4 regions of the Acetobacterium sp. MES1 genome follow, and region 1 is predicted to be linked to each of the others. Evidence: riboswitches for the same ligand, from Rfam matches in the RefSeq annotation. Region 1 holds a riboswitch; each other region holds the start of a gene.
What was found. A riboswitch is a leader RNA that binds a small molecule or an ion and turns the genes downstream of it on or off. The one in region 1 is predicted to bind cyclic di-GMP.

Region 1 (4,802 bases):
ATCAACAGAAACCGGATTTTATTAAATGGCGAACCTTTACTGATCACATTACCATTAAATCGAGACAGTTCTTTCCTCGACATCAATAAACGGAGCTTTGTAATGCAATCTGACCCAAGGGGAAGTCGTGCATTCCTGAATAAAATTGTGAATTCATACCGGAAAGCTCCGGAATTCAAATTGATTTATCCTTTAATTGAAGTGATTGTGAATTTTAGCAATAATAACGTTGCAGAGTTCCTGACGAATAGTATAAAAGAAATTTGTGTATTTCTGGACATTGAAACAGAAATATTAATTGAATCCTCCTTTTTATTATCACCGGAACTAGATTATCAGGATTCAGTTATTTATGTGTGCAAAGAATTGAAGGCAAAACGTTACATAAATTCGATCGGTGGAATGGATTTATATTCAAAACGTAAATTTGCAGAAAATGGTATTGAACTTAAATTTATTAAAACGAGGGAGACATTAGAATACCGACAATTTTATTATCAGTTTGTGCCAAACTTATCGATCATTGATGTGATGATGTTTAATCCCAGGGATCGAATTAAAGCGATGCTAACAGAATATGACCTGGTTGAAGGCCACAATTAGATCATTGCGACATTAAAAGAATTCAAGATATCGGATCGAGGTTATTTTTTACTAAGTGATTTTTGACGGCTTGGCAAAAGTCCCAGTTTTCAAAAAGCTCTTCCCAGTTATTGATAATTGCAGGAACATTGATGCTTTGGTCTAATCGCTTCAGAAACTCGTCACGCTCGATTGTGACGACGCCCATGCTTTTGAGATGATCGGTTGGCCAGGTTCCGCAATCGATCATCGTACAGTTCAATTCTTCCAGTCGAATGGTCAAGGCGATCATGGCAAATTTCGAAGCGTGGTTAACACGTGTAAACATTGAAGAGATATAAAAATATGAGCCGCATGAGAAGCCAAACAATCCGGCCACCAGATTGCCATCTTGCCAAACCTCGATGGAGTGTTTGTAACCTAAATCATGTAAAGTGCAACACGATTTTTTACGGTCAGGGGTGAGCCAGGTGTACGCTTCTCGGGATTCGGTACAGCCATTGATGACATCATCAAACGCTTTGTCCACGGTCAGGTGAAAATGGTTGTGCTTAATTAAACGCCACATGACTTTTGAAATATGAAGATGCTCAGGAAACAAAACACAACGGATCTCTGAAGTCCACCATAAAATTGGCTGATCAACAAGTGATGATGGGTAAATACCATTTTTGAAAGCAAAAATAATTCGTTCAGGGCTTAGATCGCCACCAACCGCTAATAATTCGCCAGCAGAACCCATCCGGACGCTCTTGTTCGCAGTTGTATGTGGTGGAAAATATAATTCTTTGGTTAAAAAATATGCTTTGCCTTTATACTGGATATGTTTTATATAAAATGCCTTGAGAGTACCATTGAACAATCGTGCATCCATTTTAATCAGTTGTGATTTAAAATTTTTAAACATAATTTAGCGCCTCCCGATACAAAGTTTCGTGTAAAAAAAGACTGATTGGGTACATTTATTTATTACCCAAAAATGTGATTTATCTGCGTTAAGTTAAAAAAATAAAATGAGTTGCATCACAAACTACCGATTTCTGAAATCAAAAATATCTGACAATTAAGCCATTTTGGCAAGGATAGCAATTGATCCGAAGAGATACCATATCTTGGAACAGAATATTTCTGGCATCAACATATAGCGCATGTGACGGTTTTGAAGCTCTGGCAAAAACAAATTTAAAAAAAGTTAAACAAGGCATTGACTAGTATCCAAAAATGTGATATAGTGAGCCCAAGAAAAGCAAATATTTTAATATTCGAATATTTGCTCAGTTAAGAGATTGTATGTAAGTGCGATTCAAAAAATGGAACGTATAAAACAATACTTAACAAATCAATTTGATTTGGGGAGTTGTTTAAGGTGCCGTTTATTTTCTACGATAAAAGCAAATTTGGTGAAAGTCAGAGACGCAAAGCTAAAGGGCCTGTAAAATGGCAGCCAGCTACCGAAAGGAAGGTAACATACTCAAAAAAAGCGATTACAAAATTTTAATATTGATCGTGGAATCACTTTCCAACGATAAAGGCAAACCTGTTGAAAAATAGGGACGCAAAGCTAAAGGGCCTGTAAAATGGCAGCCAGTTACCGAAAGGGAAGTTTTTTATTTGCAATTCATCGTTATTCAACGAAAAAGGCAAACCAACTGAAAAGTTGGGACGCAAAGCTAAGGGCCTGTAAAATGGCAGCCGGCTACCGAAAGGAATACCATCATGAAAAAAATATCTGTTTTTTTAGTCACATTATTTGTGTTATTTAGTGTTATGCCAATAAATTCGGCATTTGCAGCCAGAGTCAGACCTCCTAAAAAACCTGTCACAGTTACACAACCCGTGGTGACCGAACCCGTGGTGACCGAACCCGTAGTGACTGAACCCGTAGTGACTGAACCCGTAGTGACTGAACCCGTAGTGACTGAACCAGTTGTCACACCACCAACAACACCAGTGAATCAGGGAGTCAGTGTCAAAGATTTTGGCGCAAAAGGGGATGGCATCACCAATGATACGGCAGCGATTCAAAATGCCATTAATGATGCCAGCAGTAAAAACGTTACCTTGACAATTCCGGCAGGAACCTATGTGGTTACCAGTCAACTGGAAGTCAAGAACAATACCAGAATCAGCGGTTATGGGGCTACCTTGTACATGGCGCCACAGCCGTCAGCCGTAGCAAATATTTTGTGGTCAAATCCGGCTTCATACATTTCAAATGTTACCCTTGAAGGGTTGACACTAAAATCCCAGAACACCATCGCTGGAGCCGACTATTATGCCAACAGCATGATCAGTAACGTTCAGGGAATGTTTTTCCAGGGCATCAGCAATCTGACGATCAAAGATGTTTCGATGGACAGTATGTATGTGGGTCTGAAAATGGGACAATCCGGAAGCAGCCGCAACCAGGGAGTCACCGTCAGCAATCTTAAAATTGATAAAACCGGGATGCCCATTCAGATTTCCGGAACTAACAACTTAACCATGACCGACAGTATTCTTAACGCCAATGATGGCGGAACAAAATGGCTTCATGCAGCTTATATTCGCGGCGATAACAGCAATTTCCTGTTTCGAAACGTCGAGTTCAATAATGCCCCTGGTGGCGGTATTGCTGTAGCTGGTAATGAAAAATTCCCAACCCCACCGGATCACATCGTCTTTGAAAATTGTCGTGTCAAGAACAGCGTTGTCGGGATGCACATCAATACTGGTGCCAATAACGTCACAGTTAAAGGCTTAACCATCACTGGCAGCGGTCTGGGATTCAAAATTGCTGATGCCAACAGCTTAACCATCAGCGATGTCAACATCAGTGGTGCCAAGCCAACAACCACCGATATTGGCGCATTCAGCATCGGCAACAGCTATCAGGCAAGTATTAGCAATGTTACCGTTGACTCAACCGGGATGGCCGGTGCATTGTACTGGTTTATCGGAGAAGTGAAGGATACCACGATCTCTGGAATGAACGTTACAAATGTCAATAAAATTCCGTTAATCAGTGCCAGCAGCACTTCCAAGACAACCAATGTCGTGGTTGAAAACTCCAGCTTCCAGTACAGCAGTATCGACAAATACGGTATCGGATTCAGAGGTGTGGGATCACAGGCCGTGCTGCGAAACAATACCTTTACCAATAGCGGCGCATCCTACTCTTATCTGATTTATAATCCCGAAGGAACCCAGATTCAAGTGTCCAATAATTCTTACAGCGGATTCCAGCGACTGAATTCCAGCTCTGATTTTTCCGTGGCTACCAATAATTTTAATCTGCTGACAGCAAAGGTTGATTAAGAAAAAAGAATAATTGGAATTATTTCTGAAACAAAATAAAAGATCAAGAAAAAATAAGCCGTGCTTTTGCAGGGCTTATTTTTTTGCTGCAAAAGGATAAAAAAGAAAAACTGGTTTTTCGGAATGAATATTCATTAAAATAGTGGTAAGTTACGGCTGAAAGGGGTAAAATACATACAATGGAATATGAATAAGTTTTGAGAAAAAGGCGGAGTAAAAATGAAAATACTAATTACTGGTGTGGCAGGCTTCATTGGTTTTCATTTAGCTAGTTCATTGCTTGGCGAGAATCATCAAATAGTTGGAATTGACAATCTTAATGATTATTACGAACAATCCTTAAAAGAAGATCGTTTGGTTATCTTGAAAAATCATTGCAAGTTTAGTTTCTATCAAGTGGATTTAAAAAATGAAGCTGCAGTCGATCAAGTTTTCGAAACCCATCGACCCGACTATGTGGTTAATCTGGCTGCGCAAGCTGGCGTCCGTTATTCAATCACTAACCCTTATGCCTATCTGGATTCCAACCTTGTGGGATTTATGAATATCCTTGAAGCATGTCGCAATTATCCAGTGGAGCATCTTCTTTATGCCTCATCAAGCTCAGTGTATGGTGGAAATAAACAGGTGCCATTTTCGACCAATCACAATGTCGATCATCCGGTTTCTCTTTACGCTGCGACTAAAAAAGCGAACGAATTGATGGCCCATACCTACAGCCATCTGTTCAATATTCCAACAACCGGCTTACGGTTTTTCACGGTTTATGGACCATATGGAAGGCCTGATATGGCATACTTTTCTTTTGTTCAGGATATTCTAGCCGGAAAACCGATTAAGGTATTTAATCACGGAAAAATGAAACGTGATTTTACTTATATCGATGATATCGTCGCATGTATCAGCAAATTGATTGATAAAAT
Region 2 (4,802 bases), on a different contig from region 1:
AAATTTGCTGGTGGAACAGGCGTCAGTGGAAACATGTGCTTGACGATCATGTCGGCCTGACGTTCATCAATATCAAAATATTTTTCGGCATTTTCCAGGGCTGTTTTAGGATGCGAAAAGCCATGCATCTCTTTGATTCGATCCAAGCCCTTTCCGGTTTTCACCTTTCCCTGCCAGGACTCCAGAAAAAAATCATGGAGGGTTGCGCCCCGGGCAATGGAGGCATAATCCATACCTAAAAATCTGGCTACGCGATAGGAGTAATATCCAACTGCGACTGAATGTTCATACAAACCATTGCCATGGTGATCAATTTCTCTTAATTTTTGGAATTCACTGTGTGTTATAATATCGCCAACAATGGTTTCAAACTCATCATAATACTTTTTTGTTTCCATTGAGACCTTTCATTTGCTCTTATTTATTCAGCAATGCTGAACAGATGCTTCGAATATTATAGCATAATACCTTTATTTTTAGTTAAAATTATCGGAGATGTTCTTTAAAAAAACAAAAAAAGATACGGTTCTTCTTAAAATCATGGTAAACTGATTAAAAAGAACAGGAAGGATCAATCATGAAGATAAAAAACATACTCATCGGAACCAGTGTTATTTTGGCCACCAGCGTGGCGCTTTATCACGCCGGTGTGATAAAAAAGGCCAAAACATTTGAAGACAGTCTGGATAAGAGTCCCAAATCGCTGGATGAAGCCGTTCTCTATGGCGGAAAAATGAAAGATTACCAAAAGCAAACGATGCAGGACATAAAAATCGGAGCCTTCTTTGGGGGCATGCAGCTTGATTTTTCAGAGGTGATCACCGAAAAAGATGCGTATCGCATGGATATCAACATCGTTAATGGTGGCCTAAACATCATTGTTCCTGACAACTTCCGGCTAAAAATTGTTGATACCTGTAAATTTGGCGGAATTGCCGATCACACGGTTTGTATCGATCCCGATCATTCAGTGGCCCTCTCGGTTTTTGCCGACATTACCTGTGGTGGTCTGAATTTTGAAAATCCTTCAGAATAATCATCGCCTGCGATAAACACTTAAAAAAACTGAAATCCAGCCTAAGCTGATTTCAGTTTTTCTTTGACAAGATCTTCAAATTCAAACACATTCATGGGCTTGGCATAGAAAAATCCCTGAGCAATGTCGCACCCCTTCTCTTTAAGAAACTCCACCTGTTCCCGGGTTTCCACCCCTTCAGCCACGGTAATCAGATCCAGATCCTTGGCCATGTTCAACATACTGGTAATGATCTTCTCTCCCCGGGCATTATCCGTCGATTCGCTGAAAAAAGCCTTGTCCAATTTTAAAATATCCGCTGGTAGGTTTTTTAAGGTGTTGAGAGATGAATAGGCCCGACCAAAATCATCAATGGAAATATGAAATCCAAAATCTTTTAAATGATTCATAATCTCAACCATCTGGACATCATTATTAAAAATCGTACCTTCGGTCAGCTCAATTTCGATCATTTTAGGATCGATCTGATAACGATTGGTAATAGCCAGCAATTCTTCCGGTAACAGCATATTTTCCAGATGAAGCCGGGAAAAATTAACCGAAATAATCATATTGGTCAGTTGATCCATTTCTTTTTGCCATTTGGCCAGTAGCTTGCACACCGCTTCAAACATATAGGTATCAATTTTTTTGACAAACCCATTTTTTTCAAACAAGGGAATAAATTCATTGGGTGGCAGCATCCCCCGCTCGGGATCATTCCAGCGCACCAGCGCCTCGGCACCAATAATCTGTTCGTCCGAAAACAGATATTTGGGCTGAAGATAAACTTCAAATTCGCCACTTGCCAATGCTTTTTCCATTCGGTTTTCAATTTCATTTTCAAGAATCAGTGCAACCCGCATGGATTCTTCATAAAATGCATAGCTAATCTGGGAATTATCTTTGATCGACCGTTTTGCCATATTGGCACGATCACTAAGCGCACTAATATCCAACTCCGTTTCGCCAATCAGATAGATACCCATAGAGATGCTGACGATGAATTTCTGAGAGTAACTATTGATTTTGCGAATTAAATTTTCCAGCCTCTGAGAAAACTCTCCATAGCCCTCATAGTTCATTAAAATACAAAAATTATCGGTGGCCATTCGGGCAAAAAGCTCTTCTTCATTGAGATACTTTTCTAATATTTTTGCGATAGCAGTGAGGATTTCATTACCGGTCTGGTGCCCGTATAAGTCATTGATGGCCTTAAACTTATCGATATCAAAGATAACCATCGCATAATCAAGGCTATTATCTGTGTCCAGGATTCGTTCACACTCCTTTTTAAACGTGATCCAGTTGGGGCAACCCGTTAAAAAATCAAAATCCTGGAGCTGCTTAAGCCGCTGGATTTCTTTTTTAAAGGTACCGATGGCAAGATTACTGCTTAAACTGATCACAAAGAGACCCATAAACGCCAGACCATAGAGAAGCGTCCCCAGAATTATCTCGTAAGACTCCTGAGTTAAAGCCACAAAATTAATGAAGCCCATCATCATGACCAAAAAAAACAACGCAAAGCTGAGAATTAAAAACTTTTTTTCGTCATATTTCTTCACCATTACCTCCTAAATCGTTAAATCTATTTGAGTAACTGGCTGACTTAAGAAAGTCCCTTTAGCTTTGCGTCACTATTTCACAACAGTTTTGCCCTGTAATTCAGTATTTTTTATGCCGAAGAACCATATTTTTTGGCGTTTTTTCAGGAACGTTAATCGACAATTTGTATTATTTTTTTTAATATTGTATCACAATTGTAACGATCTGTCGTGTGCTAAATATTCAATTTTTCATTCTTTCGTTGCCACTATCGCAAAGAATAGCCGATTCTTTTGTGGACGCTGTGATTGTCTATAGCCGTTCTTCCAATTCGGCAGTCAGATCTTCATAACCAGGCTTATGCAGCAAGGCAAACATATTCTTTTTATAGGCTTCCACTCCGGGCTGATCAAAAGGATTAACCCCCAGTAAATAACCATTTAAGCCACAGGCTTTTTCGAAAAAATAAATCAGTTTGCCAATATGAAAGGCATCCAGTTTTTTAAGTCGGATGATCCCATTGGGGACTCCGCCATCAACATGAGCCAGCAGGGTGCCCATAAAGGCTTTTTCATTGACAGCATCGATTTCCCAGCCGGTGAGGTAGTTAAGTCCTTCCAGATTCTTTTCGTCCCGGAAAACTTTGAGATCCGATTGATCCGCTTCGATGACAATTACGGTTTCAAAATGGTTTTTGGGACCATCCTGAATCATCTGCCCCAGCGAATGGAGATCGGTGGAAAAATGCGCCGAAGCCGGAAAAAGACCCTTGCCATCTTTACCGTCACTTTCACCAAATAATTGTTTCCACCACTCTGCCAGATACTCCAGAGAGGGATCATAATCCACTAATATTTCAATATTCTTGCTGCGGTTGTAAAGGACATTCCGATACAATGCATATTGGAAACAGGGGTTTTTTTCAAACTCCGGTTTGTTATACTCCTCATAGCCAGATTTTCCACCGTCCATCAGCGCATCAATATCAATCCCCGCTGCTGCAATGGGCAGCAAACCGACGGCGGTATAAACGGAGTAACGACCGCCAATATCATCGGGAATCACGAAGGTTTCGTAGCCTTCTTCATCAGCCATAAACTTTAAGGCTCCCCGGGCGGCATCCGTTGTCACAAAGATCCGCTCCTGTGCCCCCGCTTTGCCATACTTATCTTCCAAAAACTGTTTGAAAAACCGAAAGGCGATGGCCGGTTCCGTGGTTGTCCCGGATTTCGAAATAACATTGACACAGACATCCTGATCCGCAAGCAGTGCCAGCAACTTTTCCAGATATTTTCCACTGATATTCTGACCGGCAAAATATATTTTAGGGGCTTTTCGTACTGCTCGGGGTTCTTCATTATAAAAAGGGCTGGTCAGGGCTGTAATGACTGCTTTTGCGCCTAAATAGGAACCACCGATACCAATCACCACCAACGCATCGCAACGCTCTTTAATTTTTTCGGCGGCCTCTTTAATCCGGACAAATTCATCCTGATCATATTTGATCGGATAGTCCACCCAGCCCAGAAAATCATTGCCCACCCCAGTTTTATTGTTCAAGTCATCATTGGCTTGAGCCAACTGTTGATAGCGGCTTTCAAACTCACTGGAATCTATATTTGCATAAGAGAGATCGAAACGAATACTCATAATTCTTACCTTCTTTCTTAACTATTAACATAGTTTCATTTTACACCATCAGCGATTGGAGTGTCAATTAATGTTCATCTACCAACCTGAAAGAAAGTTGAAATGCAACGGATCTTTGAGCCAATTCCCGCATAACAGATGACTTTTGTGATTTGATATGATAAAATGGGCAAAACCAAGAAAAGAAGAGGTGTAAAATGGAAACGCGAGTACTGGGACAAACCGGATTAGAAGTATCCCTTATTGGCTTTGGTGGCATTCCAATCCAACGCTGTAACCAATGGGAAGTTGACGAAATTGTTGAAAACCTTATTGAAGAAGGCGTTAATTTTATTGACACTGCCAGAGCTTACACCAACAGTGAAGAAATGATCGGGGAAGCATTGAAACAATGGGGTCGGGAACATTTTTACCTGGCTACAAAAACCCCAAAACTCAGCTATGATGAGGTAATGGCTGATGTTAAAACCAGTCTGGCCGAGTTACAAACCGATACCATCGATTTGTATCAGTTCCATAATGCCAAAACGATGACCGATTATGAAACTATTATGAGCCCCGGGGGTGGATATGATGCGCTGGTCGACTG
Region 3 (4,802 bases), on a different contig from region 1:
TCGAGAAGCTCCCGAAAGCTATTTTCGCTTTTTTCCGGATTCGTAACTTTCGAGGTCTGATTCGTGGGATTGGTTATTTTTTCGGTTTGTCGAATGATGGCATCATTTAACCGATAAAAATTCCCATTGATTCTGTCCGTCATTGGATCACCTCTTCTTAAACACTAAATGTCAATTATTCTGATTTCGACTGCGTTACTTCCATAATACTGCTCATCGGGTAAGACACACCATTCACAATCACCTGAGCATCGCCGTCATATAAGTTGACACCTTCAACAACCCCTGATACCACATGGAGAGATCCATCAGAAGCGTTTTCTGCCAGAGTAATGTCTTTTCCAATCAAACTCATGGAGTAAACCGTTTTGGTCATTTCATTCAGTTCAGTCAAGGCCTGCACCATCGAAAATTGAGCCATCTGGGTTGTATATTGCGAGGTGTCTGCGGTATTGTTCATATCCTGATTCTGTAACTGGGCCACCATCAACTTGAGAAAATCATCCATATCCAAAGATGTGCCGGTTTTCTTTGTCGAAGTAGTTGTTGCTGACGTCGCTGCTGCGGTACTTAAATAATTATTAATACTATCAATCGCCATTATATCTTCCTCCTTAAATCAAATAATTCACACGGTGGTTGGTATAGTTCTGGAGATTCTGGGGAATTAATACCGATTCGTCTTCATCACCATTTGTTGTGATGCTGTTTAATACTCCGCTGCTTTTAATAAACCGTTCTCTTAACAGAGCCTGATTTTGATTTTGATTGGGATCAGAACCATTGTTCATCATAAATGCTGCGTTCTGACTATCGCCACTTTGTTCTACCGGGGTATTTAAGTGCACCGTTTCCACTTGAACATTCTGAAGCGCCAAACCTCTAACCAATTGATTAATTTGTTTTCCCAATAGTTTTTGGGTTTCCTGGCTGACGGCCATAATATCAATGATCAGTTTTCCCTGATCGTAGCTCAATTTGACATCAATATCGCCTAAATTATCTGGTGACAAGGTCATTTGAAATACCGTTGGCTTGTTGGGCTCGAAATTCTGAAGAATTTTCTGCTGAACCTGCTGAGCGACCTCTGTTTTGTTCGTTGCTTGAACTTCTGCGCTTTTGTTTGAATTAACAGCGGCCATATTAACTTCCCGGCTATTCATTTTTTCTAAATTCTGATCTCCAATTTGCCCTTGTGCTTTTTCTAGAACATCCGATACTAATATTCTTTTGTCATCAGATTCTTCCCCTGATCGTTCCTCATTCTTTGCAACGCCCCCTGTGATTTTAGAAACATCATCCACTAAGCCAGATTCAGCATATTCAGTTATTGCAATTTCCGGTTCAACATCTTCACTAAATGTTCTTGCCGCCATTTTCGGTTCAGTGTCTTCTCTGAATGTTGTTGCTGCTATCTCCGGTTCAGTATCTTCTCTGAATGTTGTTGCCGCTATTTCCGGTTCAGCATCTTCTGAAAATTTTATTTCTGTCAACACAGGTCTAACGGCTTCAACCTGTTTAAACATTTGTCGCCGGGAATCTGTTGAAATTGTAAATTTGAATTCATCTCCCAGCTCGATTTGATTTTCTTTTTTTAAAGATTGATCACCTTCATTATCAGAGGTTTGTACACTCGCTTGCTCAGGCTTGACACCTTTAACTATCTCCGGATCACCATCAATTTTGACTTGGTTTTCACTTTCCATCTGGCTGGTGTTTTGTTGAAAAATCAGCATCTCTTCTTTTGTAACTTTGCCTGCCAAGACGAGCATTTGCCCCTGATCACTGCCTGTCTTCGGCTCTTCAACCCCTTCAATCCCTAATTTCAGGTTAAGCCGTGTCAGTGCTGTTTCGATACCTCCCTGAAAACTCTGGATAGCCATTAACTGTGCTGAATCCAGTGTTGATAAAGAACTGCTTTGCTGTCCTTCATCGCTTTTTAGCTCCGCTTCCTTCGGTTCTTCAACTTGATCATCAATAGTCGTGACCGCATCATCTTTTAGTGATGTTTGATCGCTTTGCCGTCGATTGTTTTCCGCAATCGATTTGGTTTCCCGCTGATTCTTTCGAACCTTCTCCAAATGATGATCCGCATGGCTGACATTCTGTTTTGACTGATCCAGCAAATCTTTAAACTGGGCGCTTCTTTCGTGTCCGCATGACTGACTGGTGGACGGATTTTCTGATTGCAAATTAAACCCTCTCACTCCCGTCATTGTCGACTTTCCTGTCGCTTGAAACTCTAAATTCATTGCCTACCTCCCTTCGTAAATTTAATTATTACCGATACAAAAACGTACCGCTAACATATCGAACAATTAAAATTGTTCGTTTATTATAACAGCCGAAACGACCGCAATAACCTACATACTATATGTATACTATATAAGCGAAAAAGACCTCTGTAAACATCTATATCACAAATTAAATTGGATCTTAAGAAAACTCCTATTTTAAATAACAATTGTTTCCGTCAAAAGAATCTTTCCTGAAAAACAAACCGGTCATTATTATATAACAGTCGACTATAACCCTGCAACTCATTTTATGGTTTAATTTCTAACAAAAAAAAGCAGCGACATTGCCACTGCTCATCATGGTAATCACCATCTCAATTTGCAACTGGCTGTCATATACCACCGTATTTAGACCCTGTAGTTTTGCGTCCTTACTTTTCAATAAGTATGCCAATATTACGTTGTTGTAATATTACGATATAATCCTCTCATTGTCAATGAAAATATTACTTTCTTTAAGGTAAATTTCTTGTAAACACCTCTATTTAGCTGTATTTATCTGCGTTTTGACCCTACCAGGTTGGTTGTATTTATTGCTGACTATCTTCCATCTCATTGTCATAATCATCTTTGGCAATCAACCCCTGATGCAGTTTTAAACCTAAAATACCCTGGGCAATGTTCGAGGCATGATCACCAACCCGTTCAATATTGGTCAACAGATCCAGAAAAATGACTCCGGCATAAGGATTGCAGATTCCCTCGTTAAGACGACGGATGTGGTCATCCTTTAAGCTTTCTGTCATTTCATCAATTTCTTCTTCTTCATCAAGAATTTTATAACATAAGCTTGACTCTTCTGTTTCCATTAATTCTACCATATCTCTGAGTGTGTTGGAAGTCAAACTGATTAAATTTAACACTTCCTGATTGGCAATATCACTGAAGACGATTTTATTAGTCGCCCGCATCTCAGCCAGCTCCCCGATATTCATGGCATGATCGCCAATTCGCTCCAGATCATGGCTCCCTTTCATGACGAAGGCCAGACGATCATTTTCTTCTTCCGACATATTTTCGTTTGAAAGCTTAACCGAGTATTCCACGATGCCTTGCTGAAATTCATCAATGCGTTCTTCCCGCTTAACTATTTCTTCAACCAGCTTTTCATTCCCATCCATGATGGATTCACAGGCGATTTTAAAATTCTTAAAACTCATTTCGGCCAGGCGATTTGTTTCTTTGACAACCTGACCTAAAGCAACAGAAGGATTATTGAGCAATCGATCATCCAGCTGCAATCCTTTTTCTTCTTCTTTCTCAGGATAGATTCGATCCAGAAAGGTGACAAAATAATTAATCAGGGGGAATAATACAATGGTGTTGGCTACATTAAAAAAGGTATGCGCCATGGCAATTTGTCTTGCCACATTGGGAACCACCTCACCGCTACTACTGATAAATACGCCGGAAATACTGACAATGAATTCATAAATGGGATTAATCGCCATGATGCTGTCCATCCCAACGAGCAGGATCATCACCCAGATGGCGCCAAAAACATTAACAAAAAGGTGGATAAAGGCCGCTTTTTTTGCGGCCGTGGAGGTGCCAATGCAGGAAATCAGAGCGGTCACACAGGTTCCAATATTGGTACCGATTAAAATGGGAATACAGATTTGGATCGCACCGGTTCCCCCAATACTGGCAAATACCCCTGACAAGGCCAGTGCCTGGAGCAAACCAATGGAGGCACTACTGCTTTGTATGATACCGGTGATCAGGGTTCCGATCAAAACTCCCAGCAGCGGATTTTTTCCATAAGTTGATAACAGATAAATGAAATCTTCACTTTCCCGGAGTGGCTCCATTGCAGTTGACATCGCAGCGATACCAAAGAATAAGATCCCAAAACCAAGCATGATACTGCCCCAATCGCGATTTTTTTTGCGGGAACTGAAAAGCGTTATCAGGGCACCAAAGCCGATAAAAACGGGTGCAAGTTCCGTCACATTAAATGCAATTAACTGAGCTGTGACTGTTGTTCCAATATTGGCACCGAGTATAACCCCAGCCGCCTGGGTAAGTGTCATCAGCGCAGCATTGACAAAACCAACCACCATCACCGTTGTGGTGCTGGAACTCTGAACAATCATTGTGACAACGGTTCCCACCAGGATCGCTTTAACCTTATTATTGGTTAAAACTTCCAATAGTTTTTTCATTTTTGTTCCAGCTACCGTTTTTAAGCCTTCGCTCATCATGTGCATCCCAAAAACAAATAACCCTAAACCTCCGAAAAGGCCAATCAGCATTTCTAACGTCATTATTTCCTCCAAAATAATCATTGATTAAGGCAACATCTATTCCAAATTAATAAACATAATGAAAGACCATGCATTTGCAACCTAATATCCTTATGTTAACCAGGATAATCGAATTTCTCTAAATTATATCACCTTTTTGAATTTAACATAATTTTAACATTAACTAATCTCTAAGAGAACCTTTTTTTTAATTATTTTATTTTGTATTTTGTTACTTTATCTTTTATAATATTAACCA
Region 4 (4,802 bases), on a different contig from region 1:
AGCAGATAAACGGCCACCACCCCACCCAGGACGACACCAATAAAGGCCGCCAGCAGCGTGTTGCCCCAGCCCAGCATAAAGCCAGCCACCGCCATCAGTTTGATATCACCGCCGCCAAAGGCGTCAGAGATAAAGAGTGCCAGCACCAGCATCGGCAGACTGACGATAAAGATGCCAATGACCCGGAACAGCAATCCGACTTCAGTGAAAACAAAAAAACTGAGCAGCGCCGGGGCCATCAGGGCGATGACCAGACCATTGGGAATAATCATTGTATCAAAATCGATCATCGTGATGCAGATTAAAATCGCCCCGGCGGCAAACACCACCAGCCACTGAAAGGAAAAACCGTAGACCGCAAAAATCAAAATCGCCAGCAGCCCGGTAAAAAGTTCGACTAACGGATAGCGGATGGATATGGACCCGCCGCAATCGGCACATTTGCCCCGCAGCCAGAGGTAGCTAAACAGCGGAATATTGTGATAGCCCTTGATCGGGGCATTACAGTTCGGGCAAAAGGAACGGCCGTTAGCCACCGAAATTTCCAGCGGCACCCGATAAATGACGACGTTAAGAAAACTGCCGATGACGATGCCGATGACAAAAATATAGAGATAAAGAATAAATTGAATCAGTGCAACCATCGGCGTTTTCCTTTCGCATTATTTTTCTTTGGTAACTTCAAGGTTTCCGGGGGAATAGCTGGTGACCCGTCCGCCCCGGCGATAGACAATATAATCGATGGTGGCATCCCGGTTTTCATCAACCACAGTGATGACCGCATCCTGATTGACCTCAACGCCAATATAATCAAGCAGATCATCCTGCACTGGCACCTGGTAGTGACCAGTCGCCGCCGACTCAATGGCTCTGGCCTGGGCGGCCAGATAGACCAGCCGGGCATTGGCGGCATTGGCGCTGTGCTGGCTACTCAGTACCAGACCGGCAATAATCACCACCACAAAAAACAGGATACTGACCACCGCCAGGGGAAACCCCCGATCAAAGGCGACCGGCTCGTTTTTGGCAGGAGGAAACTGATATTTGGCAATTGGGTTCACGGTTTACCTCCCGGAAATGTGAAGCTGCCAACCTTAAAATTTGACAGCAATGATTGACGACAAAACGTTGGTTCATTTTACCATGTGATCCGTCGGATTGGCTTAAAAGGATGTAAAGATTTGGCTTTTTTTAGTAGTGGACTCGCCGATTGACGCTGGTGTTGGTTTGCTTCATTGTCCCCACCTACTGAATATTTGATTTTTATGAACTGCTGAAATAAAAAAAATCTCCCTATCCCCGCAAACCCAATGACGGGTTTGCGCCTGGGAGGGAGGAGAAAATATCCTATGGCGCATAGGCTATCAACTTTATTTCACTACTCAAATTTTGAATTAGGCTTTAACGGATCCAAGACTTCTCCATCTCTTGTATATGTTACTTCTTTTACCTGTCCATCTGTACCAATTTTTACAACCCATAAAGAATCAGTAGCTCCAGCATCTTCACTCGCTTTAATATCCGTTCCCAGAAAAGTCAACATTTTTCTGGCCGCCTCAGGCAGAGCAGCAATTTCTGCATCTGTGTCCGCTCCTTTGAGCACATCAGATCCTAAATTTACCGCAATAGCACCTGCCGCTGCGGGAGTCGCTATATTTAGGTTAGTATTTGCATTAGCTTTGTCTTTTGCAAAATATTCTGTAGCGATTGCTTGCGCAGCTACATAAACTTCTCTCTGTTCTGCAATCGCCGCTTTCTTTTTAGCATCTTTGACAAATCCAATCATTGAAGGAATCGTAAATGCCGCCAACACCGCCAGGATCACCAATACCACAATAATTTCCACCAGGGTAAACCCTTTTCTGCTTCTCCGTATCTTATTAATCAGTTCCATGTTTTGCTCCTTATTTCGTTTTTTTTATGCTCTATATGATCATCTGCGCCAGCGATGATTTATATACTTATTTTTATATATGACTGATTGGTAAGTGATAATGATTATCTCACACTTCTCCTTAAGCTGCCTTAATCCCGCTCCATTATTGCCAAATTTTTTGTCAAAAAAAGCCGCACTCTCACCGTGCGGCAGCTGGCTGTCGTATCGTGGTGGTTTGGTGCCCTGACCACGGCTTTAGACCCTTTAGCTTTGCGTCCCAGGGTTTCCCCTGCTTTGCCTTTTTCGAATTTACATTAGTTTAATCTTAGTTGATAGTGATTAAAAAGTCAAGTTAATATTTTACATCTTCGTGACATATCCTTTGTATTTTAGATGACTCTTTTGCGGTTGAGTCATTGTTCTTTTTAGCCTTGTTTTGATTCGCTTGCGTTAGAAAGCGTAACAACCCTCATAAATTTGCCCGCTTTAAAAACCTGCCCGTCATTTCTATCCATCATTTCAACTTTTAGGCACAAAAAAAGCCACATCTCGTGTGGCAGCTGGCTGTCCTATTATCTGGCGTATAAACCGCCAGCATAACGTAGACCCTAAAGCTTTGCGTCACAGACTTTCATCTGATTTGCTCTTCGCTCTCTTAGGGTAATTCTTTTTCAATTAAAAGTCAAGCTAATCTTTTTATAAATTTTTAATGGGATAAGGTGGTTTTTTAGCCAAGTGTTTTTAATTTGTTCATTTTATGAACAGGTTCTGAATTTTCAACCGTGTTGTGGGCGGTCACGGACCGCCCCTACAAATTATAACTGACGTTATTTTAATAACAGGCTATCGCCCAAAATACTGGTTAAACTCCTGCTTGTCGCTGGCCCACTCAAGGCCGACCTCGTAGCTGATTTTCTGGTCGCGGACCAGCATCGCCAAATCGGCATTGAGGGTTTTCATCCCATCCCGGCCACCGGTTTGCATCACCGAAGCCAGTTGGTGGGTTTTGTTTTCACGGATCAGGTTTAAGACCGCATCGGTGCCAATCAGCACCTCCAGGGCGGCCATCCGGCCCTCGCCGCTAGCCAGGGGCACCAGCTGCTGGGTAACGACCCCTTTTAAAATGCTGGACAGCTGGGTGCGGATCTGCTGTTGGCTGTGGGGCGGAAAAACGTCAATGATTCGGTCGATGGTATTGGCGGCGCCAATGGTATGCAGGGTCGACAGCACCAGATGGCCGGTTTCAGCGGCGGTGACGGCGGCCGATACCGTTTCGTAGTCCCGCATTTCGCCCACCAGAATAACATCCGGGTCTTCCCGCAGCGACGACCGCAGGGCGGCGGCAAAGGAGCTGGCATCGACCCCGATTTCCCGCTGATGAACAATGCTGTGCTTGTGTGTATGCTTATACTCCACCGGGTCTTCAATGGTTAAGATATGGACCGCCCGGTTGGTATTGATATAGTCAATCATCGAGGCCAGGGTGGTTGATTTCCCGCTGCCAGTGGGCCCGGTAATCAGAATCAGCCCCCGGGGCTCCGATGCCAGCTTGCGGATAATCGGTGGCAGCTTGAGTTCCTCAAAGCTGGGGATGGTATCGTTAAGCAGGCGGATGGCGGCGGCATAGCTGCCCTGCTGTTTATAGATATTGACCCGTTGCCGCAGCCCTTCCGGGGTAACATGGCAAAAATCCAGGTCACTTCCATCTTCCAGCTTTTTGCGCTCCGCCGGGGTCAGGATGCTAAAAATCAGCTGTTCAATCAGCTGCGGGTTGTGCTCAAAATCACTCTGATAGAGGCGACCGTTTTTTCTAAAAACCGGGGGCAGGTCCCGGGATAAATGAATGTCCGAACAGTCGTTGCGGCGACCATAGTTGACCAGATCTAAAAAACGCATTCTCAGGCTCCTCCCTATTCCACATAGTATGATAATTTAAGAAATTCTTCCATCGAGGTAATCCCCTGGATGGTCAGATTAGCAACACTTTTTCTCAGCGGAATCAGCTTCCCGGTTTGTTCCACATAGTTATAAATATCCTCAATCGGTTCTTTTCGGGAAATCAGATTGCGGATGGTTTTATCAATCGCCAAAATTTCATGGATGGCAGTTCTGCCTTTATAGCCGGTATTATTACAAATATGGCAGCCCCGGCCCCGGTAGAGGGTGGTCAGCCGGGGTTCTCCCAGCAGCTCTCTTTCAATTTCTGAAGCGACATAGGCTTCGCGGCAGTTGGGACAGATTTTCTTGACCAATCGTTGGGCTACCACCCCGGTCAGGGAGTTGGCCACCAGATAGGGCTCGACGCCCATGTCCTGGAGCCGAACTACCGCCGACACGGCGTCGTTGGTATGGAGGGTGGACAGCACCAGATGGCCGGTAATGGCCGAACGGACAGCAATCGAGGCGGTTTCGGTGTCCCGAGTTTCACCGACCATGATAATGTCAGGATCCTGCCGCAGGATCGAGCGGAGTCCCACATCAAAGGTCAGCCCGGCCAAAATATTGACCTGGGTCTGATTGATCTTGGGCAGGTTTCGTTCCACCGGATCTTCGATGGTGGCAATATTGACATTTCGCTGACTGAGCATTTCCAAAATCATATAAAGGGTGGTGGTTTTGCCACTACCGGTGGGGCCGGTAATATAGACCACCCCATGGGGGCTTTGCAGCATCTGGAGGATTTTCTGATAATCCCCATCGTTCATCCCGAATTGACCGGCATGATCCAGGGGGACGTTCATGCTTAAAAACCGCATGACCATTTTTTCGCCGTAGACGGTGGGAATACTGGAGCTGCGGACATTCATTTCAACCCCATCGATGCGGATCCGGAAATGGCCATCCTGGGGTACCCGGCGCTCGGCAATATCCAAATTGGAAAGAATCTTGATTCGGGCAATCAGCGACTGATGAAGATTATTGGCCA

Region 2: linked by a shared signal. The riboswitch ahead of BI182_RS01205 (putative bifunctional diguanylate cyclase/phosphodiesterase) and the one ahead of BI182_RS11040 (glycosyl hydrolase family 28-related protein) in region 1 are both predicted to bind cyclic di-GMP.
Region 3: linked by a shared signal. The riboswitch ahead of BI182_RS12385 (flagellar hook-length control protein FliK) and the one ahead of BI182_RS11040 (glycosyl hydrolase family 28-related protein) in region 1 are both predicted to bind cyclic di-GMP.
Region 4: linked by a shared signal. The riboswitch ahead of BI182_RS02680 (type II secretion system protein) and the one ahead of BI182_RS11040 (glycosyl hydrolase family 28-related protein) in region 1 are both predicted to bind cyclic di-GMP.

The regions. Positions count from the first base shown of each region.
Region 1 is NZ_MJUY01000036.1:87,878-92,679, reverse strand. It holds gene BI182_RS11050 (WbqC family protein) at 1-603, shown strand, start outside; gene aat (leucyl/phenylalanyl-tRNA--protein transferase) at 626-1,489, opposite strand; cyclic di-GMP riboswitch class I at 1,963-2,038, shown strand; cyclic di-GMP riboswitch class I at 2,103-2,178, shown strand; cyclic di-GMP riboswitch class I at 2,212-2,286, shown strand; gene BI182_RS11040 (glycosyl hydrolase family 28-related protein) at 2,299-3,879, shown strand; gene BI182_RS11035 (NAD-dependent epimerase) at 4,099-4,802, shown strand, end outside.
Region 2 is NZ_MJUY01000004.1:53,820-58,621, reverse strand. It holds gene BI182_RS01215 (HD domain-containing protein) at 1-398, opposite strand, end outside; gene BI182_RS01210 (LiaF domain-containing protein) at 578-1,036, shown strand; gene BI182_RS01205 (putative bifunctional diguanylate cyclase/phosphodiesterase) at 1,078-2,583, opposite strand; cyclic di-GMP riboswitch class I at 2,611-2,686, opposite strand; gene BI182_RS01200 (glucose-6-phosphate isomerase) at 2,876-4,213, opposite strand; gene BI182_RS01195 (aldo/keto reductase) at 4,411-4,802, shown strand, end outside.
Region 3 is NZ_MJUY01000047.1:25,252-30,053, forward strand. It holds gene BI182_RS12375 (TIGR02530 family flagellar biosynthesis protein) at 1-143, opposite strand, end outside; gene BI182_RS12380 (flagellar hook assembly protein FlgD) at 176-601, opposite strand; gene BI182_RS12385 (flagellar hook-length control protein FliK) at 615-2,252, opposite strand; cyclic di-GMP riboswitch class I at 2,615-2,699, opposite strand; gene BI182_RS12390 (Na/Pi cotransporter family protein) at 2,828-4,564, opposite strand.
Region 4 is NZ_MJUY01000009.1:7,354-12,155, forward strand. It holds gene BI182_RS02670 (prepilin peptidase) at 1-644, opposite strand, end outside; gene BI182_RS02675 (hypothetical protein) at 663-1,061, opposite strand; gene BI182_RS02680 (type II secretion system protein) at 1,379-1,894, opposite strand; cyclic di-GMP riboswitch class I at 2,082-2,185, opposite strand; cyclic di-GMP riboswitch class I at 2,429-2,531, opposite strand; gene BI182_RS02685 (type IV pilus twitching motility protein PilT) at 2,720-3,772, opposite strand; gene BI182_RS02690 (GspE/PulE family protein) at 3,787-4,802, opposite strand, start outside.